3 regions of the Akkermansia sp. JRP_AM1 genome follow, and region 1 is predicted to be linked to each of the others. Evidence: riboswitches for the same ligand, from Rfam matches in the RefSeq annotation. Region 1 holds a riboswitch; each other region holds the start of a gene.
What was found. Region 1 has a riboswitch for cobalamin ahead of PVA48_RS00365 (TonB-dependent receptor plug domain-containing protein). Riboswitches for the same ligand answer to the same signal wherever they lie in the genome.
Positions count from the first base shown of each region.

Region 2: another riboswitch for cobalamin. It lies ahead of PVA48_RS05315 (ribonucleoside triphosphate reductase); the one in region 1 lies ahead of PVA48_RS00365 (TonB-dependent receptor plug domain-containing protein).
Region 3: another riboswitch for cobalamin. It lies ahead of PVA48_RS12070 (sirohydrochlorin cobaltochelatase); the one in region 1 lies ahead of PVA48_RS00365 (TonB-dependent receptor plug domain-containing protein).

Region 1 covers NZ_CP118234.1:76,474-86,836, forward strand. The annotation lists gene lpdA (dihydrolipoyl dehydrogenase) at 1-23, opposite strand, end outside; gene PVA48_RS00340 (amidohydrolase) at 170-1,492, opposite strand; gene PVA48_RS00345 (porin family protein) at 1,640-2,242, shown strand; gene PVA48_RS00350 (beta-galactosidase) at 2,491-4,833, opposite strand; gene PVA48_RS00355 (hypothetical protein) at 5,028-5,555, opposite strand; gene PVA48_RS00360 (ABC transporter substrate-binding protein) at 5,543-7,048, opposite strand; gene PVA48_RS00365 (TonB-dependent receptor plug domain-containing protein) at 7,195-9,123, opposite strand; cobalamin riboswitch at 9,235-9,374, opposite strand; gene PVA48_RS00370 (cobyric acid synthase) at 9,717-10,363, shown strand, end outside.
Region 2 covers NZ_CP118234.1:1,127,290-1,137,652, reverse strand. The annotation lists gene PVA48_RS05340 (alpha-galactosidase) at 1-1,783, shown strand, start outside; gene PVA48_RS05335 (aspartate:alanine exchanger family transporter) at 1,914-3,527, opposite strand; gene PVA48_RS05330 (hypothetical protein) at 3,539-3,745, opposite strand; gene PVA48_RS05325 (anaerobic ribonucleoside-triphosphate reductase activating protein) at 3,796-4,254, opposite strand; gene nrdD (anaerobic ribonucleoside-triphosphate reductase) at 4,281-4,475, opposite strand; partial or broken gene PVA48_RS05315 (ribonucleoside triphosphate reductase) at 4,525-6,620, opposite strand; cobalamin riboswitch at 6,773-6,946, opposite strand; partial or broken gene PVA48_RS05310 (glycoside hydrolase family 88 protein) at 6,993-9,409, shown strand; gene PVA48_RS05305 (phosphoethanolamine transferase) at 9,464-10,363, opposite strand, start outside.
Region 3 covers NZ_CP118234.1:2,512,053-2,522,415, reverse strand. The annotation lists gene PVA48_RS12095 (hypothetical protein) at 1-293, opposite strand, end outside; gene PVA48_RS12090 (hypothetical protein) at 403-1,257, opposite strand; gene PVA48_RS12085 (GNAT family N-acetyltransferase) at 1,451-1,951, shown strand; gene PVA48_RS12080 (TlpA disulfide reductase family protein) at 2,116-3,129, shown strand; gene PVA48_RS12075 (TfoX/Sxy family protein) at 3,135-3,530, opposite strand; cobalamin riboswitch at 3,799-4,025, shown strand; partial or broken gene PVA48_RS12070 (sirohydrochlorin cobaltochelatase) at 4,038-4,640, shown strand; gene PVA48_RS12065 (sirohydrochlorin cobaltochelatase) at 4,739-5,002, shown strand; gene cobI (precorrin-2 C(20)-methyltransferase) at 5,004-5,711, shown strand; gene PVA48_RS12055 (hypothetical protein) at 5,708-6,946, shown strand; gene PVA48_RS12050 (precorrin-8X methylmutase) at 6,953-7,615, shown strand; gene cbiD (cobalt-precorrin-5B (C(1))-methyltransferase CbiD) at 7,649-8,614, shown strand; gene PVA48_RS12040 (SAM-dependent methyltransferase) at 8,754-9,452, shown strand; gene cbiT (precorrin-6Y C5,15-methyltransferase (decarboxylating) subunit CbiT) at 9,359-9,970, shown strand; gene cobM (precorrin-4 C(11)-methyltransferase) at 9,967-10,363, shown strand, end outside.

The sequences.
Region 1 (10,363 bases):
ATGACGATGAGATCATATTGCATGAAATTACTATAAAGGCATCCCCCCTTGCGGGTAAAGAAGGAATATGAGCATGCGCCGCCTGAACGGCGCCCCAATGACAAAAGATTAAATAGAGGGGAAATGCCTGTTAAAGACTATTTTCTCTTTTGTATTTAGTCTTCCGTCTTTATTCCTTCCCCTTCACCCACTCCACCAGGTCCCGCATTTCCGCGGCGGTGTCTGCGTACAGGCCGTCCGTGTAGGTTCCGCGGTCGTACAGGATGTTCCCTTCCACCATGGTGAACACGCAGTCCTTGCCGGAAGCGGCATAAACGGCATGGGACGCTTCGTTGAAAATCGGGCAGAGGTTCGGTTCATCCAGGTCCAGGGCAATCATGTCCGCGGGAGCTCCCGGAGCCAGCGTTCCCAGCCCCGGCGTCCGGAAGATGCGGGCGCCCTCCGCCGTGGCCATGTTCAGCGCCTGCGTGGCGGGCACCGCGGTAGCGTCCCCGCTGCATCCCTTGGCAAGAAGGGCGGCCAGCTTCATCGTTTCAAACATGTCCAGGCTGTTGTTGCTGCACGCTCCGTCCGTTCCCAGGGAGACGGAAATGCCGGCCCGCGCCATGTCCCGCACGCGGGCGAAGCCGGAAGCCAGTTTCAAATTGCTGACCGGGTTGTGGGCGATTGCCGCTCCGGAAGAGGCTACCAGTTCCAGTTCCTCATCCGTCACGTCCACCATGTGGGCCAGCACGGTGCGTTCATTCAGCAGCCCCATGTCCCGGGCATAAGCCACCGGGCGCCTGTCCCCGTGCAGGGAGCGGCACTGCTCCACTTCTCCGGCGGATTCGGACAGATGGATATGCAGCATCAGGTCCAGTTCCTCCGCCAGCTTCATGGAACGCCGGAGCACGTCGTCACTGGTGGTGTATACGCTGTGCGGCATCAGGGCCACCTGCACCCTGCCGCGGCCCGCAAAGCGCGCCGCCTGCTCCCGGTACAGGGCTTCCGCCGCATCCCATCCGCCGTACGCCGGAGAGGGAAACGCAAAAAGAGCCTCCCCGCCCACACAGCGCATTCCCATGCGCTCCGCCTCCCGGAGCACGTTGATTTCCAGCAAATAGGAGTCCACAAAAGCCGTCGTGCCCGTCCGCATCATTTCATACATGCCCAGCCGCGCCCCCAGGGAGACGATTCTGTCCGTCAGGCGGGCTTCCACAGGGAAAATATGCCCGGTCAGCCATTCCATCAGAGGCAGGTCATCCGCAAAGCCGCGCAAGAAGGTCATCGGAACGTGCGTATGGGCATTGACCAGCCCCGGCATCAGCAGGACATTTCCCAGGTCCCTGCGGGCGGTGGGCTTCCACCGGGCTTCCAGCTCTGCGGCACTCCCCGTTTCCAGAATTTTCCCGTCCCGGACGGCGACGGCCGCATTTCCGGCGGCGCCGGCCTGCCCCGCGCCCGCCAGCATGCGGGAAGCGGTCACCAGCAAATCACACGCTTGTTGTTCCATGGCGCAGAATGTACCCCACCGGGCCCGTTCTGGCAACTTCATCTCCCGGTGCCCGGGGATTTCATGCAAATTTGACATTTCATGTTTGACTTCAAAAGAGAAAACTGCCAAGAATGAACCACAGTTAAATTCACCATTTATCCCCATATGAACAAGACTATACTGCTAGGTTTGGCCCTTGTGGCCTCCGTGTCCGCCGCCAATGCCTACCACGCCGACAAATACGACGGCCAGTTCGGCATGTCCCTGGAAGGAGCTTACGGCATCGCCACCAAGGATGCCATGCCCAACGTGGCCGGCGGCAATCTGAGCATTTTCAATTACATTGAAACCGGCAGCATTGTTCATCAGATTTCCCTGAACGGCGGCATTCTGGCAGGCTCCCACCATCCCAGCGTGCATGACCTGGGCATCAGCGGCCCCTATACCGCCAGCGTCCGCTCCACCTACGTTCCGATGATGGCCGGTTATACGCTGAACCTCCCCATCGGCGATTACACGATGTTCTATCTGGGCGGCAAGGCGGGCGCCACGTACGGAGACATTAAAACCACCATCCACGGGCTGGAAGACGGGAGCCGTTCCCACACCATCTCCACCACCAAGTTTTCCTGGGCAGCCCAGGCCGGGTTCAAGTTCAGCATCTCCAAGAGCGCTGACTTCCTGATCGGCTATGAATATTACCAGATTCAGGGCTACAGTGATCCCGGCTACCACACCATCAAGCTGGGCTTCTCCTGGAACTTCTAACAATTAATCATTGAGTTCATTACTGCCTCCCGGCGGCTCCGTACACCACGGAGCCGCCTTTTTCATGCCGGGGGAGGAGACGCATGCCATGCGGTAACCAAGGCATCAGCAAACACGTGCTCTTAAAACCAGCGCATGCCGCGCTCGCGTGAAGATTCCGTTGCCTCCAAAAGTGCTCCAAAAGGAAAAAGGCCGCTCCATCCCAAAGGATGGAGCGGCCCCGGAAAGATCAGGATTTCCGGGAATCCCTATTTGACAGGCTTGAACGGCTTGGGAGACGCGTAGACTTCATAGTCCTTGATGCGGCCGTTTTCCCGGTTCTGGCGCGGCAGGTAGCGGAAGCCGGAGAGCTTCTGTACCTTGCCCAGGTCCAGCACGATCATGTGCGGGTGCGTGGGGTTGTCTCCCTGCCACTTGGTGTGCCAGTAGGTGGTGGGCTGGTTGTCCATCACCAGGCCCGCCTGGGCGGCTTCCCCCGCCGTTTCATGGGAATCCGCATAGACCACGGACCACTGTTCGCGGGGAAGCAGGTTGCCGGAGGCATCCAGGAAATTCAGCTCCGCAATGGCGGCGTGCGGGCCGTTGTCATGGGCGTTCTTGCTGACGAGGGCGATGTAGCGGGCCTGGACGGGAGCGCGGAATTTGATTTCCTGCTGGTCCGCGCCCTTGGCGAAGGTTCCCTTGTGCACGAGCTGGCTGGCAGCGGGAGCTACGGGCTTGCCCACACGGAAGACGTCCGCCATGGCAGGGTCCCTGTTGACTTCGTAAATGGCTTCCTTCACGCCTTTCACCGTGCCGGAGCCGCCGTCCACGTCCAGCACCACGATTTCATTTTTCCCCGGTTTCAGGTATTCGCCGGGGCAGTAAAGCGCCTGCTGGGAACCGATGAACCAGAAGCGGCCCAGATTGTGGCCGTTCACCCACACGACGCCCTTTTTCCAGCCGTCCCGCATGTCCAGGTAGGTATCCTTGGGGTTGGAGACGTTGAAATATCCACGGTGGAACACGGGCTGGTCGCCGCCCGGCTTCTTGCCGGAGAAGGACAGAAGCTCCACGCCCTTGCACGGGAGGTTGTAGATGAGGAAGTTTTCCAGCTTCTTCCCGTCCAGCGTGATGGGGCCGCGGATTCCCTTGCGTTCCCCCTGGATTTGGCCGCCGAAGTTGATGCGGCCCATGTTTTCCACAAAGATATCCACCGTATGGAGGCCCGCGGGAATAACCACGTCACAGGCGTCCTGCTTGTAGCGGCGGTCTGCCGCACCCTGCCTTTTGCCGTCCACGTAAACGATGGCGCGGTCCTGCATGTTGTTCATTTTCAGCTCTCCCTTCACCGGGCCGTTCACTTTCGTCCGGTACAGGATGAAGCCCAGGCTCTGCCCCAGGGCTTCCATGTGCACGGGCTCCTTGCGGATGACAGGCTGCGGGAGCCGGTTGAACATGCCGGCTTTCTCCGTGAACGTGATGGGCGGCAGCTCCATCATTTCCGGCTGCGCGGGCGGTTCGGGGAGCTTGTACGTATCACCGTAATAGTCCTGAATGGTCTGGCGGAAGGTACGGTAGCGGTCCGTCAGGGTTCCGTTTTCAGAGATGGGCGCGCCGTAGTCGTAATTGGTCACGTCCGGCGTGTAGGCCCCTTCCCAGTTCGCCCCGTTCATGAAGCCGAAGGAGGTGCCCCCGTGCGCCATGAAAAGGTTGGGGGAGACATTGTTTTCCAACATCCACTTCAAGTCGCGGTTGAAGCCTTCCGTACTGCCGCCGTTTTTGGGCTTGCCCCAGTGGTCAAACCAGCCTACCCAGAATTCGCCGTTGATGCGGGGAGTCTTGCCCTTGTGCTTTTCCAGGTTGGCAAAGGCGCCCTTGGCTCCGCCGCCGAAGTTCATGGCGGGAACGATGCCGGGCAGCGTGCCGTTGTTGATCATCCAGTCGTTCGGGCCGTCCGAGGTAAAGGGCACCACGCCCGGAAGCTCCTTTTGGATGACTTCCAGGTGTTTTTTCACGTAGTCCTTGTCGGAGCCGTAGGAGCCGTATTCATTTTCCACCTGGGCCATGATGATGGGGCCGCCCTTGGTGATCTGCAGCGGTTCCAGCATGGAGCAGACTTTCTTGAGATAAGCCATGGCCGGTTCCAGGAAACGGGGGTCCTGGGAGCGGACCTTCAGGTCCGCATCCTTCAGCAGCCAGCCGGGGAACCCGCCGAATTCCCATTCCGCGCAAACGTAAGGGCCCGGACGCACGATGACCCACAGGCCGGCCTTCTGCGCTTCCTTGACGAATTCCACAAAGTCCAGGTTGCCGGAGAAGTCCCACTTGCCGGGTTCCGGTTCATGCACGTTCCAGAACAGATAGGTGCAGACGGTGTTCATGCCCATGGCCTTCATGCGCTGGAACCTGTCCTGCCAGTGCTCACGCGGCACGCGCGGGTAGTGCATTTCCCCGGAGATGATTTTGACGGGCTTTCCGTCCATCAGGAAGTTTTCCTGGTTGGTGGCGAAGACATGCTTGGCGCCGTCATTGGATTCCGGCAGGGGCATGGGAGCGGCCATGCAAAGGTGGCCTGCCAGAAACAGGGCGGAAAAAAGTGATATTTTCATGATAATGGAGTCAATAAACGGTTCTAGGGAATAATAAGGGGAATTATGATGAAAAACCGCCTCCTTTCAATTTAAAAAGGAGCCGGCGGGCTGGTTTTATTACGGAGCGGCGTCATCCGGTCTTTCAACACGTATCACCTGATGCCTTTCCTCAAACGGAACGCCCCGGCGCCGGGCCTCCTGCGTTTCCTTCTTCATTTTTTCATCCACCCAGTACAAGTGGGATTCCAGGGGGTTGTAAATCCGGGGGAACAGAACCGCGTGGGGGATTCCGGCCAGCGTATCCAGCGCCAGCAGGCGACGTACGTGTAGGGTTCCCGCCAGCCGGGAATCCAGACGCAGAGTTCATGAATGCGCTTTTGGGCGCGTTGAAGGGCTTTTTTCAGGGCGGCGCCATCCGGGGCATTCCGCTCCGCGTCCAGGGCCGCATCCAGTTCCGTGTCCGCCACGGCAAAGATATTGTTCGTGTTGCCCACGGGGTTGCCGCGGGCATCGTACGCCAGCTCGGAAGCAAAGGTTTCATAAAGCCGGGGGAACGGCGTCTGGAGCGGCCACGCCCACAGGGCGGCCTGGTACCGTTTTTCAAATACCTTCCGGGAACAGACATTATAGGTCAGGGGGTCCAGGCGCAGGTCCACCCCGCATTTCAGGGCCTCCTGCCGTAGGATGGAACAAACATTGGTCATCAGGGTGGAGGAGTCCGCGAAGGTCAGTTCCACCACCAGCCGTTCCCCCGTTCATTCTTCAGCACGCCGTCCTCCCCCATTTCCCGGTAGCCGGCGCGGGCAAAATGTTCCATGGCTTTTTTCTTGCTGTATTCCGGCGCTTTCAGCGGAAGCGTCAGATCGCCGTACCCCTCCATGTAGGAGCCCAGCCTTCTCATATTCCCGCGGAACAGGGTATCAATCACCATGCCCATGTTCACGGAATGCGCCAGCCCCCTGCGAATGCCGGGGTTTTTCAGAAGCTTGTCCGCACAGTTCAGGTACAGGCCGTACGGGGGGCAGGCATAACCGGCTTCCAGGCTGTACTTGTCTATGTAGCCCCGGTGCACTTCCGGCAGTTCCAGCCTGTTTTCCCACACTTCCGGCTTGCGGACGTTCATCATGTCCAGCTCCCCGCGGCGGAACATTTCAACCGCCTTGTTTTCCAGGTTTACAAATACATGCTCCACCTGGTCCGCATTGCAGGAATAGCGGTAGTATTTCCTGTCCTTCGCCCACCAGTCCTTCACGCGGGCCAGGGTGATGCGCTCGCCTATCCGTATTTTACCGGGAACCACCACGTAGCCCCCCGTATTCGGCGGAACCTTCCACTGGTAGCGTTCCAGAAACAGGGAGTTGAAATCATGGTAAAAACCGGGATGGGCCGGATGGAAATCCACGCAGGCCATGTAAGGCAGCAGCGGCCCGGGTGACGGAAGCGTCAGGGCAATGACGGAATCCCCGTATACCGTAATCTGGTCATACGTGGAACGGAACAGGGTGGTCCAGAAGGGGTCCCGGGCAAAGCCGGACGTGCGGAGGCAGATATTCAGCAGGAAGTCCTGCGCCCTTACGGGGCGGCCGTCCGAGTACGTCGCTTCCGGGTCCAAATGGTAAAAAACGGTTTTCCCGTCCGCGGAGACGGCCCAGCGGTCCGCTAGCCCCGGAATGGGCCGGAAGGTTTCCGGATGCAACCCCACCAGGGGAAGCCACACGTTGTCAATGGCGGAGTAGTTGAAAAAGGTCTCGCTTCCCGGTCCGAACGCCCGCAGGGTTCCGGGAAACGGCGTATTGATCCACAGCCGGACCAGCCCCCCTTTCACGGCCCGGGGGTCACCCACTTCCGGTTCCTCCATTCCGGTCTGCCATTCCAATCCAGCAGGAACCTCCTCCAGGGGAAGCTGGCGGATATGGTCTTTCAGCTCCAGCCTTCTGCCGATGCGTTCCACGGAACGCTCCTGCTCGGCCAGACGCCGCCCATCCCCATCGCCACGGGAGACGGACAGCAGGCTTTTCTTCCGCTCGCCGCCTGCCAGTTCCCGGAGCAGTTCCCGCTCCACAGATCTGTTCCACCGTTCCACGAAGCCGTCAAACACGGCAGGCATGCCCCTGCCGTCCGTCCGTCCGGAGGCCTCATGCCAAACGTCCGCTTCCCGCTGGGCGAAGTAAAGGACTCCTCCCAGAAAGACGGCGAGGACCAACGCCCCCAGAATGTACAGCCAGCGAAACACAGCTTAGATTACCGCCGCATGTTAACCGATTCCGGAACCACCGGAAAACAAAAAGCCCATCTTCCGCCCGTGGCTGTTCCCTTCGCCTGAAACAGCCCGCAAGACGGAAGATGGGGGTGCAATCAACAATTAGTCCTGAAAAGCAATTAGAATTCGACCGTCACGCCGCCGAAGACTCCCAGCCCCCGGGCCTGGCGCGGTCCGAAGTTATAGTCATTCGTGATGATGAAATTCTGGTCAAACAGGTTTTCCACACGCACATGAAACGCCACATTGTCCGTCACCTGGTACCTGGCGAACAAACGCGCCGTAAAGAAGTTGTCCAGACGGGCATAGTTGTAGTCCGTACGGCCCATGGCGGATGTTACGCCGAAGCCGACCGTCAGTTTTTCAACCGGAGAGGTATAAACCTCCGCGTTGATGGTGTGGCGGGCAGTATTGGCCATCTGGATGGTTTCATATTTGCCGATGGAGTCGCGCTTGGGCATCGTGAAGGTGTAGTTGGCATAATAGCCGCTGTTCCACGCATCCTTGAACTGCCCCTTGAACGCTACTTCCACGCCATAGGAAGTGGCGTGGGAGAAGTTGTCGTAAGTCGTGTAGGAGTTGGGCCACGTGCCTACGCTCCTGGTGCCGATTTCATCGTTGATGCGGGTCCAGAATCCCGTCACGGAAGCGTAATGGTTGTCCGCCAGGCGCTGTTCCACGCCCAGGTCTCCGCCCAGGGATTTGGACACATCCAGGTCCGGATTGCCCACGTAGCCGTAATTGGCGGCGTACTGTTCAAAGTAGGTGGGGGCGCGGAATCCGGAACCCACGGAACCGAAAATACGGGTGGGGGAATCCTTGCCCGTCACCTTCCAGGAATTGGAATAACGCCACGTGAAGTGGTTGTTCCAGACGGAATCATGCTCCAGGCGCAGGGCCACGCTGGCGTCAAAGTTGTCCGTGGGCGCCCACATCTGCTCCGCAAAGAAGGCAAGCGTGCTCTGCCATTCATCCTTGGCCACGTAATTGTTTTCGCTCATGTAGTCGGAGCGGTCCCAGGCCATGCCGGCGACCGTCTTCCATTCCTTGTTCCACGTAAGTGCATTGCGCCATTCCGTCTGGAAGCGGCGGTTGCACATCACGTTGGGCTGGAAATCGAAGCCCGGCGTATGCGTGGAATAGTCCATGTTGTAATGCCCGATCATGAAGCTGGTGGACCACAGCTTGGTAATTTCCGCATCCACGCGCCCCGTCACCAGGTTGCTGCGGTTCTTGTCTTCCGTGTTGTACAGGTGGGGGTCCGTCACGGCGGGCCACTGGTCGTAATCCACATACGGCGTGGGGTATTCAAAGTAGGAATCCAGGCGGCGGTAGGTAAAGCCCACCTTCACCTTGTCATTGACGTCATAGCCCAGGCGCACGGCTTCCTGCCACTGGCGGAAGTCGTTCATGCCTTTCCGGTTGTCATAAATGGCCGGATAAATGGTGGGATCGTTTTCCGTGGATTCAAACCCCACGCCCACAAAGTAGGAAAGCTTCTTGATCTTGCCTGAGGAAGTCGCGTAGCTGTTGAAGGAATGGAAAGAACCGGCTTCCGCAAAAATCCTGGTCACGGGATCGCCTTCCCCTTCCGGGGTGTCCATGGCGACAACGCCGCCAATGGCGCCGGAACCGAAGACGGCGCCCTGGGCGCCCTTCACCACTTCCACATTGTCCACCGTAAAGAGATTGGTGATCCCCAGCAGCTTGTTGCCGGACATGTTGACATCACTGATGCGCATGCCGTCAACCATGGTCAGGGTGTAGGTTTCCTTGTTCATCCCGCGGATGACGGTGTTGCTCACGGAACCGCGCTGCCAGGTGCCGCCGCCGTCCAGCGTGAAGACGCCGGGAGTCTGGGAAAGGGCTCCTGTCAGGGTTTCAATGCCCGCTTTCTGGAATTCTTCCGGATTGATGATGGAAACGGATACCCCGGACCGGTTGTACGGCACGCCCGTAAAGTGGGACGCCATGGTCAATTCCGGCATGACCTGCATGGTTTCCGAACTGGCGGAGGGCTTGGAGTCTTCTTTTAGCAGACTCGGCAAGAGAGGACTGGCCTGCGAATGCGGCAAGGCCAACGGCAATAGCGCCCATCTGAAGGGCTTTCTTCGTATAAAGCATGGTTGTGGTGCCTTACGTTCGGTAACTCGCCGAACAGTTGGACAACCCCACAGGCTGGTCTTCTGGCTTGCGAGACAGGCTCGCTTACAGTGGCGGTACCGCTCCGGATTCACACCGGTATTCCCCAATCTATTTCCTGCCCGGCTACGGGCGTCCCTGAGGTCTGTAACCCTTCCCATGAGGGTTCATGAGACGGATGAAATACCAAAGAGACCGGTATGACAAGCCAAAAAAATTTTCTTTGAACATTCCGCCGCTTTATGGACGCTTCCTCTTTTCAGCCGCCGCGCGCCATCCCGTTTTTCCAACCGGAGTTCTCCATTTTTGTCTTGTCACCCCCGGCGCGTACAGGACATGATGCGCCCATGACACGCCTTTCACCCTCCTTCCCGCAGCGGGGAAGGATTTCCGTTTTCAGAGGAGTTCCCAACTTCCGGAAAAACCGTTTCTTCAAGGCGTTTCCTTCCTTTTTCCGGAACAGGCGCCATCCTGGAACGCCGGTCTTAATTACTACGGCATGAACAGTTTTTCACACGGAGGGGATTTAAAATCCCTGGCGGCGGACGCCGGACGGCCCGAACGGGAGATTCTGGATTTCAGCGTCAACCTGAGGCCGGAGGGAATGCCGGAGTTCATTGCCTCCGCGCTGTGGAAGGCCATGGATGCAGCCGTTCCCTACCCCTCCCCGGACATGGCGGAGCTGCGGGAACTGGCGGCGGTTCATTACGGGCTGCCTTCCGGTTGCTTCACCTTCGGCAACGGAGCCAACGAACTGATTCACGCCCTCCCGCGCGCGCTGGAACTGAAACGGGCCGTCATTCCGGAACCCGCTTTTTCCGAATACAGGCTGGCCTGCCTGCGCCACGGCACGGACGTTCTTTCCATCCGGACGGAGGAACGGGATTCCTTCATTCCGTCTTCCCTCCTGCCGGCGGAACAGGCCGCAGACGGAAGCGCCGTTTTCCTGGCTAATCCCTGCAATCCATCCGGCGGGCTGCTGGACGTTCCGGCCCTGCGGCAGGCCGTGCGGAACCGCCCCGGAGTCGTCTGGATTATTGACGAATCCTTCATTGACTACGCGGACGGAACGGAATCGCTTCTCCGTGACGCGGCCCTTCTGCCCAACCTGGTTGTCCTGCGTTCCCTGACCAAATTTTACGGCAT
Region 2 (10,363 bases), 1.1 Mb from region 1:
CTCCCACCGGGAATCGGACGCCTTCCTTCAATGGGCGGTGATACGGAACGAGGGGAGGGAAGGCATCCGCCTGCACCGCGCGGCGTCCGCGCAACTGAATTTGCGAGCGGAACGTTACTTTGTCACCAGCTTCCGCGGCACATGGGGCGGGGAATCCCTGATGAGCGAGGAGGAAGTGGCGCGGGGGCATGAACTTGCCCTGGTTTCCGGCACCGGAACCCGCGCCGCCCAGGAGGGAAGCCCCGGCTTCGTCATCTCCCTGGATGGTCCGGCGCGGGAGGACTCCGGGGAAGTGGTGCTGGGAGCGCTGGCGTGGCCCGGCAACTACCGGATATGGTTCCGCCACAGCCCGTATCACTACCTCTTTGCGGGAGCGGGGCTGGACGTGGCCCCCGCTCCCTATCTGCTGGACGGCGGCGGAGTGTTTGAAACGCCTCCCCTCATTCTGGCGCACAGTGGAAACGGCAAGGGGGAAGCCTCCCGGCGCATCCACCGCTGGGCGCGACGCTACGGCCTGCGCAGCGGCGGCACGGAGCGGCTGACCTTGCTGAACTCATGGGAGGGAGTGTACTTTACCTTCACGGAAAAAGTGCTGCACGGCATGATGAAACGTGCGGCGGACTTGGGAATAGAGCTTTTCGTGCTGGATGACGGCTGGTTTGGCGGACAATTCCCGCGCAATGACGCCCGGGCCGGTCTGGGGGACTGGCAGGTAAACCGTGCTAAACTGCCCCATGGGCTGGAAGGCCTGATCCGCCAGGCGGAAAAGCTGGGGATACGCTTCGGCATCTGGGTGGAGCCGGAAATGGTGAACCCCTGCTCGGAACTTTATCAGAAGCATCCGGAATGGGTCATCGGCCTTCCGCACCGGGAAAACAGGCTGGAACGCAGCCAGTACCTGCTGGATTTGAGCAATCCGGACGTGCGCGCATACATTCTTGAAGCCATGCGGAAACTGTTGGGAGGACATCCGGGCATTTCCTACGTGAAATGGGACTGCAACCGCAAGATTTCCGATCCCGGCTCCCCCTGGCTGGACGCCAGCCATCAGGGGAACCTGTCCATTGACTACGTGCGCGGCTATGAAGCCATTCTTGATGCGCTGGCGGCGGAATTTCCGGACGTGACGTTTCAGGCCTGCTCCTCCGGCGGAGGCCGCGCCGACTACGGGACCATGCGGAGGCATCATGAATTCTGGACGTCCGACAATACGGACGCCTGTGAACGCGTGTTCATGCAGTGGGGCATAGGCCATTTGTTCCCGGCCATTACCATGGCCGCCCATGTGACGGCCTCCCCCAACCATCAGACGAAGCGCGTCACGCCGCTCAAATTCCGTTTTGACGTCGCCATGTCGGGCCGTCTGGGATTCGAGCTTCAGCCCTGTGACATGACGAAGGAGGAAGTGGAATTTTCCAAACGGGCGCTGGCGGAATATAAGCGCATCCGCCCCGTGGTCCAGTTCGGGGACCTGTACCGACTATCTTCCCCGTATGAAAGCCGGGTGGCCTCCCTGATGTACGTGCATGAAAAAAGGGCCGTCGTCTTCGCCTGGCTAATGGACAAATGGCTGGCGGATTCCCCGCCGCCCCTGCGCCTGAAAGGCTTGAATCCTGCCGCCAGATACCTGGTCAGGGAGATCAACCTGGATGAAAACGGCCCCCTGGCCAACGTCCATGAACGGGTGCTTGGTGGTGATTTTCTGATGGACTTCGGAATCCGCATCAACTGGAAAAATGCCTTCCAGTCCGTCTGCATGGAAGTGACGGAAACGGGGTCTTAAACTTCCGGCTGGTGGCAAGGAGGTAAACGGCGCTGATCCGCAATCGATATTCCTTTTTCCGTGAAGCATGGCGCCCGGAGAGAACCGCCGGAGACGCGGTCTTTCCGGGTGGTGAAGTTTGCGCCTTGGGCTAAACGCCCACCACGCCGCCGATGGTCTGGATGATGACTTTCGCGATGATAGTCATCAGGATGAGGGCCACGGGGTAGGCGGTGGCGTAGCTGACCACGGGAGCCTGGGAGTCCGTCTTGCTGGCGATGGCGCCCAGGGCCGGGGTGGAGGTCATGCCACCGCAGATGCCGCCCAGGCATTCCAGGATGTTCATCTTGAAGACCTTCATGCCCACGAAGTAACCGGCGAACATGCCGGAGCAGGTGACGATGACGCCCATGATGAACACGGCCGCGCCGTGCGTGGCTACGGTGGTGACCAGGTCCGCGCCGCCCTTGATGCCGGCGTCAGCCAGGAAGAAGACCAGGCCCAGGTCCTGCAAAAGAAGTCGGGTGGGGCGCGGGATGTAACCCACGATGGGGCCCAGGCGCCCGAAGTGGCCGAGCAGCAGGGCCACAATCAGCGGGCCGCCGGCAATCCCTAGGGAGATGCCCAGGCCGTTACCCAGACTGAAGTTGACCAGCCCCAGAATGATACCGAGCGAGAGGCCGAACCCGAGGGAAAGAAGGTCCGTCTGGTTCATGTCCTGGCTGCGGTGGCCGATTTTGTCCCCGTACTTGGTGAGGTTTTCCGGAGAACCCACCACGGTCAGCACGTCATTGCGCTCCAGCGTGGTGTCCCCCGTGGGGACGAAGGTGAAGCCCAGGCGGGAGATGCGGGAGATGATCACGCCGTCCGTTCGCAGGGTTTTCAGATCGCGGAGTTTGCGCCCGGCGTAGTTCTTGTTGGTCAGGATCAGCTTGCGGCGCTCCTTCTGGGAGTCCATGGGGTAGGGGTTGTCGCATACTTCCCCCAGGAAAGCGACGTCATGCGGCATGGTGTCGCTGTTGCCCACGATGAGGACTTCCGTTCCCTCCCGGAACGTGTCTTCCGGCGTCAGCGGCATCAGCCTGTCGTTGCGCACCACGCGGGTGACCATGCAGTGCAGGCCGTCCAGCAGCTTGCAGTCCGCAATGTTCTGGCCGATCAGGTTGGGCTGCGTGACGCGGACCAAGCGTGAGATGATGCTGGCCTCCTGCTTGGAGTGCATGGCCTTGGCCTCCTTGTTCAGGTCAAAGTGCAGCAGGCGCGGGAGAAGCTGGACGAAGAGGACCACGCCCACCACGCCGAACGGGTAGGCAATGCCGTAGCCGATGCTGACGCCGCTTCCGGAGGCTCCCGGCAGGCTTTCCGTGGCTGCCGCCAGGGCCGGGGTGCTGGTGCACGCGCCGGCGAAGATGCCGGAGGAAATCCCCGCGGGAACATTGAACCAGATGCCGAAGAGGCAGGTGAAGAGGGCTGAAACGCCTACAATCACGGCGGACATGACCGCGAGCTTGCTTCCCTGCTTGGCGATGGCGGAGAAGAAGCGGTTGCCCGCGCTCAGGCCCACGCAGTACACAAAGAGCGCCAGGCCCAGCTGGCCCACGCCGTTGGGGATGGCCAGGCGGTAGTGGCCGGCGGCCAGCGCTACGAAGAGAACGCCGGAGAGGCCGAGGTTCAGGCCGTATATTTTAATGCTGCCGAGGGCGATGCCAAAGAAGATGATTCCGAAGAGAACCAGGGTGTTGTGGTTGAGCAGGATGTCGAACATGGTCGGCTGGGTCAGACTTTGCCCGGAGCGAACTCGAAGTTGCGGAAGTGGACGGGGATGGAGGCCGGCTCCAGCCTGGTCCGGTCAAACAACCGGCTCGGCGCGGGGAGAGAGTTGAGTGTTTGTTTGGTCAGGTAGAAATTTTGCACGAAGTAGTTGCCCCCATACCCGCGCTTTGTCAAGTCGCGTATGATGTTGTTGACGTGATCTTCCGTCAATAAATCGGGATGGACGGTGGTTCTGACTTCAAAGGCGGTTTGGGAGGCGATCAGGTAGTCCAGAGTTGCGGAAAAGGAGGGGAAAAGGTCGGGCCTGCCGGTGACGGCGCCGTATTGTTCGGGGGCGCCTTGTAGTCCAGGGCGATGTAGTCGCAAAGCCCCTCTTCCACCAGCGCTTTCACCACGCCGGGCCTCGTGCCGTTGGTGTCTATTTTAATCGCGAAGCCTAGCTGCCGTATCTCGCGGCAGATGGGGATAAGGTCGGGACACAGCGTGCACTCGCCGCCGGACAGGACTACCCCGTCCAGAAATCCCACCCGATCTCTGAGGAAATCAAGGTAGTCCGTCCGGTCTCCGGCAGGAGAGCCCGTTCCTCTGACCAGGGAGACGTTGTAACAGTACTGACAAAACAAGTTACAGCCTCTCAGCCAGAAGATGCAGGCCACCTTGTTTGGAAAATCCAGCAAGGTGAGCGGCGTGATGTCCGCTATGCCCCGGCCCGTTCCCATTGACTTCGCATATGTTATTGGGAAAATTACCGCGGCTGTTCCGTTTGGGCGGAGCAGGAGCAGGGACGGTCCGGTTCCACGAAGTGGACGCGGTCGTGGAATTCGCCCTGTTTGCCGGCGTTAAAGGTTTCCACAGGGCGGTGATAGCCCATGACGCGCGTGTAAACGGTGCAGCGGGTACGGTCCTGTGCGTATTTGCTTAATATTTCCTGTTTGGTCATTGTCGTATTGATGGCTGGGTTTTGAAACGAGGCGGCTGGTTGAAAAGGGTTATTCATGCCTGTGGATGTGGAGCAGCTCTTCATCACAGAAGGGGCAGTACTGGTGCTCCCCGCGCAGGTAGCCGTGCTTGTCGCAGACGGAGAAGAGCGGGGTGACGGTCAGGTACGGCATGCGGAAGCGGGTCAGCACCTTGCGGACGATGTCCCGGCAGGCTTCCGGGGAGCTGATGGCTTCATTCATGTACATGTGGAAGACGGTTCCCCCGTGTAGCAGCACTGGAGTTCGTCCTGGAGCTGGAGCGCACGGAACAGGTCGCTCGTGTGGTCCACGGGGAGCTGGGAGCTGTTCGTGTAGTAACGCTGCCCCACGGGCCCGGCCTGGAGGATGTCCGGATAGCGCTTCTGGTCCTCCCGGGCAAAGCGGTGGGTGGTGCCTTCCGCAGGGGTGGCTTCCAGGTTGTACAGGTTGCCGGTTTCCTCCTGGTACTCCTGCATGCGCAGGCGGATGAATTCCAGGATTTCCTCCGCAAAGGTCCTGCCTTCCTCGGAGGTGATGTCCATCGAGTCGTTGGAGAAGTTGCGCAGCAGTTCGTTCATGCCGTTGACCCCGATGGTGGAGAAGTGGTTGCGGAAGGTGGGCAGGTAGCGCCTGGTGTAGGGGTACAGGCCGCGGTCGTACATTTCCTGGACGAAGGTTCTTTTCTTTTCCAGGCAGGATTTGGCCAGGTCCAGCAGTTCCCCCAGCCGGGCGAACAGTGCTTCCCGGTTCTGCTTGAACAGGTAGCCCAGCCGGGCCAGGTTGATGGTCACCACGCCGATGGAGCCGGTCATTTCCGCGGAGCCGAAGAGGCCGCCGCCGCGCTTGAGCAGCTCCCGCAGGTCCAGCTGGAGGCGGCAGCACATGGAGCGCACGGCGTCCGGCTTGTAGGCCCGTTCGTCCGGCACGCGTTCCCCGTTTTCATTCACGGTGTACTGGCTGCCGATGAAGTTCTGGAAGTAGGAGGAGCCGATCTTGGCGGCGTTTTCAAACAGGAGCGGCACGTTTTCCCCTTCCCAGTCAAAGTCTTCCGTGATGTTGACGGTGGGGATGGGGAAGGTGAAGGGCTGCCCGGTGCTGTCCCCTTCCGTGAGCACCTCGTAAAAGGCCTTGTTGATCAGGTTCATTTCCTTCTGGAAATGCTTGTAGGTCAGCTCTGTCAGCTTGTTCACGCCGCGTTCCCGCGCCAGGGAGAGCAGGCCCGGGTCCTCCACCCCTTCAAAGAGGTGCTCCCCGCCGCTGAAGGGGGCCTGGTCCCGCAGGTCCCGCGGCACGGTCCAGTCGATCGTGACGTTGGTGAAGGGGGACTGCCCCCAGCGGGAGGGCACGTTCAGGTTGTAGACGAAGCTGCGGATGTCCTTCTTGATGCGCGTGAAATCCGCCTGGTCCTTGAAGGCGTAAGGCGCCAGGAAGGTGTCAAAGGAGCTGAAGGCCTGGGCTCCGGCCCATTCGCTTTGCAGAATGCCCAGAAAGTTGGCCATCTGGCCCAGTGCTTCCCGGAAGTGGCGCGGCGGCCTGCTGTTCACGCGGCTGCGCACGCCGTTGAATCCTTCGTTGAGCAGGTTGCGGAGGCTCCACCCGGCGCAGTACCCGGTCAGGCAGTCCAGGTCATGAATGTGGTAGTCCCCTTCCCGGTGGGCGGCCCCCTCCCGTGCGGAATAAACCTGGTCCAGCCAGTAGTTGGCAATCACCTTTCCCGCCGTGTTATTGATGAGGCCGGCGTTGGAATACGTGGTGTTGGAGTTGGCGGCGATGCGCCAGTCGCTCTGGCCGATGTATTCCTCCACCGTCTGCTTGCAGTCCACGTACGTGTTGCCGGAATAGAGGCCCCCGAGCTGTTCGCGCTGCATTTTGTGCAGGAAGCGGTAGGTGATGAAGGTCTTGGCCGTGTCAAAGTATCCGCAGCGGAACAGGGCGCGTTCTATCATGTCCTGGATTTCTTCCACATGCGCGCAGTCCTGATGGCTCAGCTTGGCTTCCACTTCTTCGTAAATGGAACGGTTGTAGGCGGTGCCGGAGCTGTGGAACGCGTTCTTGACGGCTTCCTCAATTTTGTAGCCCTGGTATTGTTCCTTTTTTCCGGAACGCTTGATGATGCTTGTTGCCATGGTGGGTGTCTCGCTTGGAAGGGATGATGACCGCTCATCCGCGAGCCTGGGCAAAAGCCTGGAAAAATCATAGGCAGGGGCCGCCGCATGCGTGCATTTTTAACAAGGGGCACGATGAGGACCTGTGCGTATGTTCATCCTGTCCGCGGGATGGGATACGGGGGCATCAGGTCGTCTTCTGGCTTCCGGTGCGACATGTGATGGGGACTTCCCGACTGCTGGCAGTCAGTGTCCGGTCCATCGTCTACCGGTTACAGCGGCGCGTCCGCGACGGATTTTCACCGTCTTCCGTTACCTGCGCTGAAACGCAATGAACCACAGAAAGAGAGCCCCCGCAAGGAAAATGTATAAATAATGTATTAAATATTTATAATGATACAATATGTTGTATATATGCTGCAGGGAATGGTTGATAACGCGGCATTCCCTTCCGTCATGGCACCATATGTGCCCTTGCCTCCCCTTTCCGGGGACCGGGGAAAACGGGACAGGCCGAAAAGGGAAGATTCATTCCTCACGGAGAAATTTCAGCGCGGCTTTTTCCGTACCAGTCAAATGAATTTCTTTTCCTTTTCAAAAAACGGATGGCGTAAATCCTTCCTGCTGCTGGTTCTTCCCGCGCTTTCTGCGGGGAGCCCCGCTTCCGGCGCTCCCGCGGACTGGAATGAAAAGACCATCCGGGATAATCTCCGCCTGGTGGCGAAATGGCAGGCGGAGCATCCCAGAAAACGCTCGCCGCTGCACTGGACCTACGGCGCCTTTTATTCCGGCCTGGTGCAGTATGGCCTGGCCGTCCCGGAAGGGCCGGGATTGCCGCTGCTGAGGAAAACAGGAGGGGAACAGGAATGGAGAACCCTGAAACGGCATTACCATGCGGACGATCACGCCGTGGGCCACGCCTGGATGGAGATGGCGATGGAAGACGGAAATACCGCTGCGGCGGAGAAAATACGCGCCGTGCTGGACGGGGTGATGAACCGGCCCTCCTCCGCTTCCCTCCAGTTCGGGACTCCCGGCTGCCAGGACCGCTGGAGCTGGTCGGACGCCCTGTTCATGTCCCCTCCCGTGTTCGTGAAGCTGGCGGCCTATACCGGAGACCGCCGGTATCTGGAATTCATGGACAGGGAATACAAGCTCACCTGCGACTATCTTTTTGACCGGAAGGAAGGGCTGTTTTTCCGTGATTCCCGTTACTTCACCATTCCGGCGGCTAATGGGAAAAAGATGTTCTGGAGCCGGGGCAACGGCTGGGTGATTGCCGGACTGCCGCTTATTCTTCAGGACATGCCCGCGGACTGGCCTTCCCGCCCCTTTTATGAGGATCTGCTCAAGCGTATGGCGGCATCCCTGAAAAAATGCCAGTCGCCCGACGGTTCCTGGCACGCCAGCCTGCTGGACCCGGAAGAGCCCCCCTTGAAGGAGATGAGCGGCACCCTCTTTATCATGTACGGGATGCTGTGGGGGGTGAACCAGGGGTATCTGGATGCGGATGAATATCTTCCCGTCATCCGCAGGGCGTGGAAGGCCGCCTGTGATTCCGTCAACGCGGAAGGCGCGCTGGGCTGGGTGCAGCCCATTGCCGACAAGCCGGGCCATTATTCCGGGGAGGATACGGAAGCATACGGCGCGGGCGCCTACCTGATGGCCGGCACCGAACTGCGCAAATACGTCATTGGCCGGGACCATCCGCAGAGAAAGACTGTAACCGTCACGAACCCACTGGCCAAGTTCCGTCCTGCTGAAACCGTGTCGGTGCCCTGGACGTCCGGAACTTCCGGGAATGCCGCCGCCCTTCGCGTGTTTGACGTCCGCCACGGGCGCGTCATCCCGCACCAACTGGCGGATACGGATGGAGACGGAAGGACGGATACTCTTTTGTTCCAGAGCAATTTCCGGCCCGGAACGGCCCGTGATTTCTGGATTCTGAACGATTCCTCCCTGAAGGCGGCTCCTTCCGCGGACGTCTGTTTCAGCCGCCTGGTCCCGGAACGCCTGGATGATTTCGCGTGGGAGAACGATCTTACGGCGCACCGGATTTACGGTCCGGCCGTTGCCAGGCCGGCCCCTGAGGGGGAGGGCCTGGTTTCCAGCGGAACGGATGTATGGAGCAAGCGCGCGGGTGCTCCCGTCATCAATGAATTTACAAGCGGGGGGATTACCACCGGGATCATGGCAGGGGACTGGACATGTACAACGTAGGGCCGGGACGGGGCTGCGGCGGCATTGCCGTGTTCAGGGATGGGAAACCGCATGCATCCGGAAACTGGGCCAGCGCGCGGGCATTGTACAACGGTCCGGTCCAGACCGCTTTTGAGGTGGTTTATGCGCCGTGGGACATTGGCGGCGGCGTACGCGTGGCGGAGACGCGGAGGGTGGCTCTGGACGCAGGAAGCCGTTTTTCCAAAGTCCGCAGCACCTTGACCATCCGGGGGGCGGAAACGGTGAAGGCCGGCGTGGGAATGGATACCGGAAAGGGCAGGAATGATTATGAAACGGTCACGAAGGACCGGGAGGACGGCGGCTTGATGACGGCATGGAGCAGGCCCCGGAAGAATGACGGATGCCTGGGAACCGCCGTGATAGTTCCCTGGGGTCCGGAAGGCGGGGCAGTGGACTCGGAAGGCTGTACCTACTGGATCAGGGAGGCGGCGAACGGAAAGCCCTTTGAGTGGTACATGGGGGCGGTTTGGGACAAGGCTTCTCCGTTCAAATCCTCTGCCGCCTGGGAGGCGGAGGCACGCCGCGTCCGGGAGTGCGTCAGGCATCCCCTGCGAGTCCGGGTACGGTAGAGTTCGTCCTATCCTGCCGTTCCCCGCAGAGGATGACGGCAGCTTCCATCTTTTTTACGGAAGCGGCTGCGGCGGTGCGGGAGCGGCCAGCCATTCCGCCAGCACTTCCGGCTGGAGGGGGGCCGGGGTTTCCCGGGCGTCCGGAGAGGCCAGATTCAGGCCGTTCCGGACGACTTCCGACCGGATGGAGGCCAGGGAAAGGAGGGTGTGGAAAATGTGGTCGTGGGAGACGGCTTTCAGGCGGTTGGCCTTCAGCGCGCGCACCATGTCCGGGTAGCGTGAGGCGAAGGCGTCCGAATACCACACGAACATGGCGGGACGGTAAACAGGCGGCAGAACATGCCCCTGGAACATTTTTCCTTCCTCGCCCAGCGCCACGCCATGGTCGGAGCAGTAAAAATAAATGGCCGGCCTGTCCTTCAACAGTGCAATCATGCGGTGGACGGAGGCGTCCAGGTCCACGATGGAATTGTCATACGCATTGACGGTTTCTTCCAGACGGGCCTTGGGGTCGTCCATGTTGCAGGACGCCGGGGTAAAGCGTTCCGCCTGTGCGGGGTAGCTGAACGCCATGTGGCTGCCGTTGTTGTAAATGACGTAAAGCTGTTTTTCCCGGCCGTGCCGTTTCAGGGATTCCTCCATGACCAGGGAGGTGCGTTCCTGCATCATTCCGGGCGTTTCGTGCATGGGCGGCGTCTGCTTCCGTTCCCGGCAGTTCCGGGTCAGGATGCCCAGGGAATAGTCATGGATGGAGTCTCCGCACAGGTCCATGATCCGGACGGTGCGGAAACCGTGCTTGTTGAACAGGTCAATGAAGGAGGAATGGGCGGGGCGGCGGCGGGACAGTTCCGCATCCGTAAACATGCCGATGGCGGAAATCCTGGTCACGATGCCGAAGGAGGTGGCGTGGGGGAAGGAAACGACGTTGGGTTCCCGGGAAAGCAGGGGCATCGT
Region 3 (10,363 bases), 800 kb from region 1:
TCCCCGTTTTTCCCTCCGGCAATCAGGCCGACGCCAAAGAGGGGAATATTGCCCAGGAAGTCGTTTTTAGCCTTGTGGTAGCGGTAGGTCCACAAGACGCCGTTTTTCATGGTCACCACGTCGGAGGGCTGGCCCAGAGCGTCGTAAACGTCCGCCTTGGAGGATTTTCCCGGCGCCAGCCTGCCGTATACTTCCGGGGACGCCACGGATTTGTTGCCGTATGTGACGGAACAGGCGGCCAGGGCCAGGCAAAGGGCTCCCAGGAAGGGCAAGAGGACATAACGCATCTGCATGGAGGAAAGGTACGTGGCCCGGATTCCAAGTCAATCCCGCAGCCCATCATTTCCCGTGGATGCACCGGAAAGGCCGCCCCGGGAAGAAGCTCCCGCCCGGAGGCCCCCCCTACTTCTCGCCGAAGTCATATTTCTCCGTCTTCCACAGGAACATGCGCCGGTACAGGTGGTATTCCGTCACGCAGAGGACGGGCATGCCGATGATTCCGATGAACGGCAGCAGGCGGAACAGATGGCGGCACAGGAAGAGCACCACCATCAGGAAGCTTTCCCTGAATACGGTCATGTACAGGGAATACGGGTTGATGAGCGTCCTCTTGTACAGGGAGGAGGCCAGCAGCGGCCCCAGGATGGGAATGATGCCCAGCACGACCACGGCCGCAAAGGTCCAGCCCCTGCGGCGCCCAACATACGCATCATACTGGTCCACGGATTGTTCCCCCTGGAGCACCGCCTTTCCGCAGGCGGGGCAGCGCTGGTTCAGCGTAGGCTCATGGAGCGGCTGGCCGCAGTAGAAGCACCGCCGGTAGCTGCGGAGGACTTCCTCATGCCTTTTCCATCCGGTGGACGGAATCACGGTGCGCAGCCTGGAATAACCAATCCAGTTCAGGGCGCGGGGTTTGGGATTGGACGTGCCGCACTTGGGGCAGTGCAGGCCGCACGGGTACATCATGGTGCCGCATTTGGAGCAGAAAATGCGGTGGTCGTATTCCCGGCGGCGGCAAAAAAGGTAGTAGGCCCCCAGGGCCAGCCCGCCCAGGAGGCCCAGCGCGATCACCACCCACGGATACAGCAGGGAGTAGGCCACCAGGTATTCCGTCCAGGAGTGGTCGGACTGGTGCATGAGGGATTCCGGGCCGATGGGGTTCTGCGCCACGTCCGGAAGGCCGCTCACGTATTTTTCACCCATGTCCCTCAGCGGCCCCGCGGGGAGCCATTGTTGTATGGGAATGGGTTCTCTCATGATTTGGCATGCATGCAGGGTTCACAATACAGACAGGATTTCCCCCCGGTTTCCGTCAAAAAAGCCTGTGTCATCCAGCATACGGCGTCCCCGGCGGAATAGGGAGGGGAAAGTGGGCCATGGACGGAAAATTCCGCCGGGAACGTGGAAGAGGCCCTTTTCATCCGGGGCTTTTCCGTGTAATATTCCCGCCATGCCAACACTCCGCCAAGCCGCCAAGGACGACATCATGCTGATTCATGAACTGGCCCTCCAGGCTTTTCCGGCCACTTACCGGGACCTCCTTTCCCAGGAGCAGATGGATTTCATGATGGACTGGATGTATTCCCCCGCCAATCTGGAGAAGCAGATGGAGGAAGGGCACGTGTATTTCATCGCCTCCCATCAGGGGGAGGACTGCGGCTACCTGTCCGTCCAGCCGGAAGGCCCCGGCGTCTTCCACTTGCAGAAAATTTATGTTCTGCCCGGCTTCCAGGGGCTGCACATCGGCAGCTACCTGTTCCGCCAGGCCGTCAGCTACATCAGGAGCATCCACCCGGAACCGTGCCTGATGCGCCTGAACGTGAACCGCTATAATACCCGGGCGGTGGAGTTTTACCGGCGCATGGGGATGCGGGAACTGGAACGCGGGGATTTCCACATCGGCCACGGTTATTACATGACGGATTACATCATGGGGCTGGATATTGCCTGAAGCGTTTTTCCCATGGGAACGGGCCGCCGGGCTTCCCCGGACCGGAAGTGCGCAGCCCGTCGAAACAGAACAGGCGGGACAGCCGAGGAAACAACCGGAGAAGGCAGCGCGGGGCGCGAGCTTCCTTCTTGACACTCAATGCGGGATTCTGCATCATTCATCCTATGAAAACCTTTACTGCCCTCATTCTGTCCGGCTCCATTGCCGCCATGACGGCCCCGGCTTTCCTCCACGCGGCGGACAACGGGAACGGCGCCAAAGTCACCTACCCATCCTTTGACGAAGGCAGCCACCTCCACGGGCCGAGAATCAAGGCTTCCGACCTGAAGGGGAAGGTGGTGTTTTTTGAATACTGGGGCATCAACTGCCCTCCCTGCATCGCCAGCATGCCGCATTTGCAGGAATTACAGGACAAATTCCAATCCAAGGGTTTCACCGTGGTTGGCAGTCACCGCCAGGGGCTGACCCCCAGGGTGAAGCAGTTCCTGGAGGAAAAGAAGATTACCTTCCCCGTCTATCAGGGGCTGGATATTCCGGCGGCCTCCTGCCCGGGCGGCCTGCCGCATGCGGTGCTGATCGGGGCCAACGGAAAGGTGGTGGCCAAGGGGCATCCCACCCAGCTTTACGACCTGGTGAAAAAGGAGGTGATGAAGGTGGAACGCGGCCTTCCCATCCTGGAAGGCGTGGAGCTGGACAAGTACAAATCCCTGGCCAAGACGGTCGTTTCCAACGGCAGCAACATCGAGTCCAAGATCACGCCCCTGCGGAAGAAAACGGACGACGAGGAGGCCCAGGCCGTCTGCGCCGCTTTTGACGAATGGCTGGGAGACGCCAAGGACATGGTGCAGGCCCAGATCCAGTCCAACCCGCTGGAAGCGGTGACGGCCATCACGCGCCTCAAGACGGCGGTCCCCTCCGTCAAGGAGTTCGACGAACCGCTGGCGACTCTGAAGGCGAACAAGGACCTGCCGAAGCTGGCCGACCTCAACAAGAAGATTTCCGCCCTGGAACAGCGCAAGGCGAAAGGGAGAAAGGTTTCTGAATCCGACCTCAAATCCCTGACGCAGGCCGTGGACAAATTCGCGGAGTCCGATAATGAAGCCACGCAGACCGTTGCGGGCAATCTGAAAAAGAGCCTTTCTTCCCTGGCTGTGCCAGAGGCTCCGGAAGATAAATAAGCCTTTCAGCCGAACGGCATTTCATCCGGAACAAACAGGCGTTTACGGACGCCTGTTTCTTTTTCTCCGGAAGCTTTTTTCTTCTTCCCGGATAAGACATCCGGAGCGGAGAGAACGGAACAGGTTGCCCGGACAAAGGAGGAGAGAGCCCGGTCATCATCCAGTTCCGTCATCAGGAAATGCGGCCTGGCGCCGGGATAGGGACTGCCCTGCTCCTGCTGCGGAAGCAGCTTCAGGCCCGGCTCCGTGATTTTGACAAATAATTGGTTGTCACATACCAGGCCGAAATATTTCCGGTCACAGTACAGGCCGTATTCCCCAAACATTTTTTTGAAGGAAATGTCCCCGGCATGCCGGAGCTGGAAACAGATATATTCTACAACATCCGGGGAAGAAGCCATGCTCCATGTTCTCATACCTGCCCCGCCTTCTGCAAGCAGCAAACTCCGGCCTGCGGCCTACCGGATTGGAAAGCCCCGGCACGGTACGGAATGGGGCGCTTCCTCCCTCTCTTTTCCGCCGGGATTTCTGCACCCCGGAATGCCCCGTCTTCCACCGCTTCCGCATCCGGAACCTGCATTTTTTCCAAGAGCAGGCGCAGGAACGGCCAAAAGGCGGTTTTTACCCGTCCACGCACATTTTTTCCCAGTCTCCGGAAATTCGGCGGCGTTCTAATAAACATTGACAGTGACGGCTAAAAACGCCATTAAACACGCCGAAGCAACGGGGAATTCCGTGAGAACCGGAAACAGTCGCGCTGCGGTATCGGGTTACAAACCCTCAAGGAACGCTTTTCCGCCAGCGTTCCGGTCAGCCAGTCCTCCCATTCCGGAGGGTGAAGGCGAGGGGGAGGTTGGAGACCCGGAGTCCGAATATCCTTGCTCCGGTTCACCATACCTTATCAACGCATGATTGAAGCATCCTCTTACGTACCGGGGGCATTCCTGCCCCTTTCCTCCGTTTTTCTTGCAGGACTCACCCTGTTTTCCCTGCCTGTGCTTTCCGCCGCCCCATGCAGGGCGGAAGCGTCCCCCGCCCCGGCGGAACAGGCGGCGCCGTCACGGCAGGAAGGGCTTCTTCTCGTGGCCTTCGGGACCAGCCACCAGGACGCTACCGTCTCCTACAAGGAGCTGGAGAAGGACATGCTGGCCCATTATGCCCCGGACCGCCTGAAGTGGAGCTATACTTCAAGCATTATCCGCAGGAAGCTTGCCGGACGCGGAACCCCCGTTCCCTCCGTGGAGGAAAATCTGGAACAGATGGCCCGCAAAGGCATACGCACATTGCGCGTCCAGTCCCTTCACATCGCCCCCGGCGAGGAGTTTTCCCGGATGGAGAGGCAGATTGTCAGTTTCCTGGCGCGCCATCCGGACAGCTTTGACCACGTGTTCATCGGCCGCCCCCTGCTGGAAAGCGAACGGGACAGGAACGAGGCCATCACGGCCCTTCTGGAGCATTTCCCCGCGGAACGGAAGAAGGATGAAGCCATCCTGCTCATGGGGCACGGCCAGCAGGAAGGACGCTGCGACATGGTGCTTTCCGACTTCGCCCGCGAGCTGAACGACCGCGACAGCCTGGCGTTTTTCGCCACCGTGGAAGGAACGCGGGGGTGGCCCCCATTCTGGAACAGCTTAAAAAGTCCGGCGCCAAGACCGTCTGGCTGGCCCCCTTCATGCTGGTGGCCGGAGACCACGCCAAGAACGACCTGGGCGGGGATGAGGAGGATTCCTGGGCTTCCATGCTCAGGAAGGAGGGCTTCACCGTCAAGACCCACCTGCGTGGGCTGGGGGAAAACCCGGGCATCCGCGCCGTTTTCTCCCGCCATGCCCGGACCACGGAGGACGACCTCATGACCCCCAAACAAGCGCATTGACATGGCCAGCCCTGGAAAGTTCTACGGGGTGGGCATCGGCCCCGGAAATCCGGAATACCTCACGCTCAAGGCCGTCAACGTCTTCCGCTCCGTGGACGTGGTGTTTACGGTGACCGGACCCAACAGCGATTTCAGCATTTCCGAAGCGGTGGTGCGTTCCGTGGGCGGCGTGAAGGCGGAGTTCCGCAAGCTGGTTTTCAGCATGTCCCGCGACGCGAGAACCAGGCAGGAGCAGATTGAAAAGAATACGGCCATTATTGAGGGAGTTCTTTCCCGCGGCCTGGACTGCGCCTTTGCCACGCTGGGAGACGCCATGACCTACAGCACCTTCGGCTATATTCTGAGCCTCCTGCTCAGCCGGAATCCCGGCCTGCACGCGGAAGTGGTGCCGGGCGTCACCTCCTTCTGCACCCTGGCGGCCCGCAGCCGCCAAATACTGGTGGAAAACGGGGAACGGCTCCGGGTCATTCCCGCCTTCAAGCCGGAGATGGCGGATTCCCTGGAGTTCCCGCCCGGAACCACCACCGTTCTCATGAAGACCTACCGCAGCCGCGCGCGCCTGATGGAGCGCATCCGGCGGGAAAAGGACATCCGCGTCATTTACGGGGAAAGGCTCGGCATGCCCGACGAGTTTATTACGGACGACATCGACGTCATTGACGCAAGGCCGGAAGAATACCTTTCCCTGATGTTCGTCAAGAAGGCATGAACCGCACCAGGCACTCCCGCACCTATCCCTGGCGCCGGCCCCTCCGCTGGCTCTGGCTGGCGCTGGCCCTGGCAGCCTCCGGAGTCATGGTGGTCCACATGCCCGCCGGCATGGGCGCCGGGGGATCGGGAAAAGCCCGCACAGCCATGAAGCCTGCCGGGGAATCCACCCGGGAAACGCAGGCGGGAGGGGAAAAGACGGAAGCCGCCGCTTCCAGCCCTGCCCCGCCGCCCAAAAAGAGCCATCATTCCCGGAACACCCAGGTTCCGGAGACAGGCGCGGGAAAAATTCTGGCGCGCCTTCCCCAGATTGGCAGCCTGATCGGCCTGGTGGCCGTGGCGGCCTTCATCGGCGGCATTGCTGAAATCTTCCGCTGGCATCTTGCCCTGGGCAAGCTGTTCGGCGGACTGGCCCGCTGGGCCCACCTGCCGGAAATCATCAGCCTGTCCATCCCCACGGCGCTTTATTCCAATGCCGCCGCCAACGGCATGCTGGTGAGCAGCCACGCAAAAGGCAAAATTACTCATTCCAACCTGATTGCGGGCGGCATGGTGAACAGCTACCTTTCCTACGTCTCCCACTCCCTGCGGGTGGCGTATCCGGTCATCGGCGCGGTGGGGCTGCCCGCCATCTGCTACTTCGGGTGGCAGATGGGCTTCGGCTTCCTGTTCATAGCGGCCGTGCTGTTCCTCCACCGCAGGAAGAGCCCCGCCGCCGTGCCGGATTCCGGGAATGCCGGCGCCGTGGCCGCCGCGGAGCACGCCTCCCCGGAATGGCGCACATCCCTGCGCCAGACGTGCCTGCGGGTGCTGGCGCTTGTTTTCCGGATGCTCTGCCTGACGGTCCCCCTGATGATCGGCGTGGAATGGCTGATGAAAAACGGCCTGTTTTCCTGGTGGGAGGAACATGTGCCAGACTGGGTGAACCGCATTTTTCCCGCGGAGCTCATGAGCATCGTCGCCGCGCAGATGGGCGGCCTGGTCCAGGCCGCAGGGGTGGCCGCCAACCTCCGCAGCCACGGCATGGTCACCTCCTCCCAGATTCTGCTGGCCATGCTGGTAGCCAGCGCCATCGGCAACCCCATCCGCGCCCTGCGGCGCAACCTTCCCTCCGCCATGGGCATCTTCCCCACGCGGGATGCCCTGACCATCGTGGTGGTCATGCAGCTTTCCCGCATGATCGGGGCCATCCTTCTTATTGCCCTGACGGGACTTTTCATCCACTATACCCACTGACTTCTCATGACCTCTGAATTTAACATCCGCTGGGACATGCCCCCCGCCGCCATTGAGGCGGAAAGCTTTGCCGCCATTGAACGAGAGTTCCACGGCTGGGAAGAGCTGCCGCCTGCCGAATGGAAGGTCATGCGGCGGCTCATCCACACCACGGCGGACCTTTCCATCGGCGAGGGGCTGGCGTTCCGCCATGATCCCATTCCCTCCGCCCTGGAGGCGCTCCGCAGGCACTGCCCCATCTTTTGCGATTCCAACATGATCCGCGCCGGACTTTCCGTGGAACGGCTGAGGCGCGCCCATCCCGGCTACGCACGGGAGGACATCCACTGCCATATTTCCGATGCCGACATTGCGGAACAGGCCAAATCCACAGGCAGGACGCGCGCCATCTGCGCCGCGGAAAAAGCGCGCCCCATCCTGGACGGAGCCATCGTCCTCATCGGGAACGCTCCCCTTTCCCTGGCCCGCATCGCCCGGTACGCGCTGGAGGAAGGCATCAGGCCCGCCCTGATCGTAGGCATGCCGGTGGGCTTCGTCAACGTCGTGGAATCCAAGCTGCTGACCGGGACGTGCCCCGTCCCGCAGATTGTCCTGGACGGGCGGCGCGGCGGGAGCGCCCTGGCCGTGACCACCCTGCACGCCATTCTGGAAAACCTGCCCGCCTCCTAAGTTTTCCGCATTCCAAAAAGCCGTCCCCCATCCATGTCCGCCCCCCTCCGCCAGCCGCTCCGGAAAGGATTTTCCACAGGAGCCAATGCCGCCGCCGCCATCACGGCCGCATGGAAAACGCTGAACGGGGAAGAAATCAACGGACCGCTTCCCCTGCTTTTCCCGGACGGGGAGACGAGAACGCTTCCGCTGGCAGACTGCGCGCCGGGGTTCGCCCGCATCGTCAAGGACGGAGGGGACGACCCGGACTGCACCCATGGAGCCGTGCTGGAAGCGCGCGTAAGCGCAGCCGTGCCGGAGCAGGCCGCCCGGGAAGATTATCTCCTGCCCATTGGCCGGGCCCTCCTCATCCTGCGCTCCGGCGGAGGCATAGGCCTGTGCACGCTGCCGGGCCTGGACTGCGAGCAGCACAAATGGGCCATCAACCACGGACCGCGGCGCATGATTACGGACAATCTGGCACGCGCCGGCATGCGGGAAGGGTGCTGGCTGGCGGAAATTTCCGTGCGGGACGGGGAAAAGCTCGCCGGGAAAACGCTCAATCCCCTGCTTGGCGTGGTGGGGGGCATCTCCATTCTGGGCACCAGCGGCATCGTTCGCCCGTACAGCCATGAAGCCTACATCGCCACCATCCGCATCTGCGTGCGCTCTACCCGGCTTTCCGGCTTCAGGAAGGCCGTGTTCTGCACCGGGGGCCGCACCGCCGCGCTGGCGAAGACCCTCCTGCCGGAATACCCCTCCATTTCCTTCATCTGCATTGGGGATTTCATTGCGGAAAGCCTCCAGAGCGCAGGTGAACAGGGCATGACGGAAGCCGTAGTGGCCTGCATGCCGGGCAAGCTCTGCAAGTACGCCGCCGGATTTGCCAACACCCACGCCCACAAGGTGGCCCAGGACATGCCGCTCTTTCTCCGCACGGCGGAACGCCATGCGCCGCTTTCCGGGAAGCGCGCCGGGGCATCCTGGCCTGTTCTTCCGTCCGCCAGGCGCTCTCCCTGACGCCGGAAGAGGCCCACCTTTCCATTTACCGCGACCTCGCCGCGGAAGCGCAGCGCCAGTTCCAGCGCCACGTGCCCGGCCTTCCCGTCCGTTTCCTGATTTCCGGCTTTTCCGGCAACCTCCTTCTCGACATACCTCCATGCCACCCCTGACTGTTTTTTCCTGCGGCACAGGCCCGCTTCAACCGTCCCCGGCCCTGCTTGGCAAACTGGCAGAGGCACAGAGCATTTACGCCTCCTCCGCCCTGCTGGAAGCCTGTCCCCCTTCCGACGCCCGGCGCATCCCCATCGGCAAAAACGCGCGGGAACAGGCGCGGGAAGCCCTGGAAGAAGCACGGCACGGCAACAACGTAGTGGTGCTGGCCTCCGGAGACGCCCTGTTCCACGGCATGGGCGGCACGCTCCAATCCCTGGCTTGTGACGGAGACCGGCTGGAATTCATCCCCGCCCCCACGTCCTTCCAGGCCCTGTTCCACCGCCTGGGCATGGCGTGGGACCGCGCACGCTGCTTCAGCGCGCACAGCACGGAATATATTCCGTGGGGGAAATTCTGGCCCAGCCGCTCGCCGTCATCTACGGAGGCCATCCCTTCACCGCCTGCCGCCTGGCCGCGGCGGCCATGGAGTTCCATCCGTCAGCGGCGGGGCGTTCCGCCGTGGCGGCCCAATGCCTGGGAATGGCTGACGAGCGCATTCTGCAAGGAACCCTGGCGGAGCTGGCCAGGGAGGAATGCTCCCCTACTTCCATGCTCCTGCTGCTGCCGGACAACCGCCCCGGAGCCGCGCCCGTCCTGCCTCTGGGACTGCCCGCGGATTTTTATGAAAAGGAGAACAACCTGATTACGGCGGAGGAAGTGAGGGCGGTCATCCTGTCCAAGCTGCGCCTTCCGGCCTGGGGGGTGCTGTGGGACGTGGGAGCCGGGAGCGGCTCCATCGGCCTGGAAGCCGCCGCCCTGCGCCCCGGACTTTCCGTGTACGGGCTGGAACGGCAGGCTGGCCGCCTGGAACTGATGCGCCGGAATTGCCGGCGCCTGGGCTGCGTGAATTACACCTGCATGCAGGGAGAAGCGCCGGAGGCCCTGGACGCGTTGCCCAAGCCCGACCGCATTTTCACGGGAGGAGGGGGCGCCGGGCTGGAATCCATCATGCAGGCCTGTTTTGACGCCCTGAACCCCGGCGGCCTTCTGGTAGCCTCCGCCGTAACCACGGAAAGCGAGCACCTGCTTTACGGCTGGAACGCCGCCGCACGCACGGGGATGTTCTCCCTGGACATCGCCTCCGAATCTCCCATTGCCGGAACCTACCACCATCTGCGGCACGGCAACCGCATCACCCTTTTCACCTATTCCCGCGCATGAATACCGCCCGTTTTCCCATCCATTTCATAGGAGCCGGCCCCGGAGCCGAAGACCTGATTACCGAACGAGGCGCCGCCCTCCTGAAGGAGGCCGACGTAGTCGTGTATGCCGGGTCCCTGGTCAACCCGGCGCACCTCAAGCGCTGCCGCCCGGAGGCGGAACTTCATGACAGCGCCAGAATGAACCTGAAGGAACAGGTGGAAGTGATGGCCCGGGGCGTGCTGGAAGGGAAAAAAGTGGTGCGCCTCCACACGGGGGACCCCTCCATGTACGGAGCCGTCGCGGAGCAATTCGACCTGCTTGACAAGAAGGGCATTGAATCCATCGTGGTGCCGGGAGTCAGCAGCGTTTTTGCGGCGGCGGCGGCCCTGCGCACGGAACTGACCTATCCGG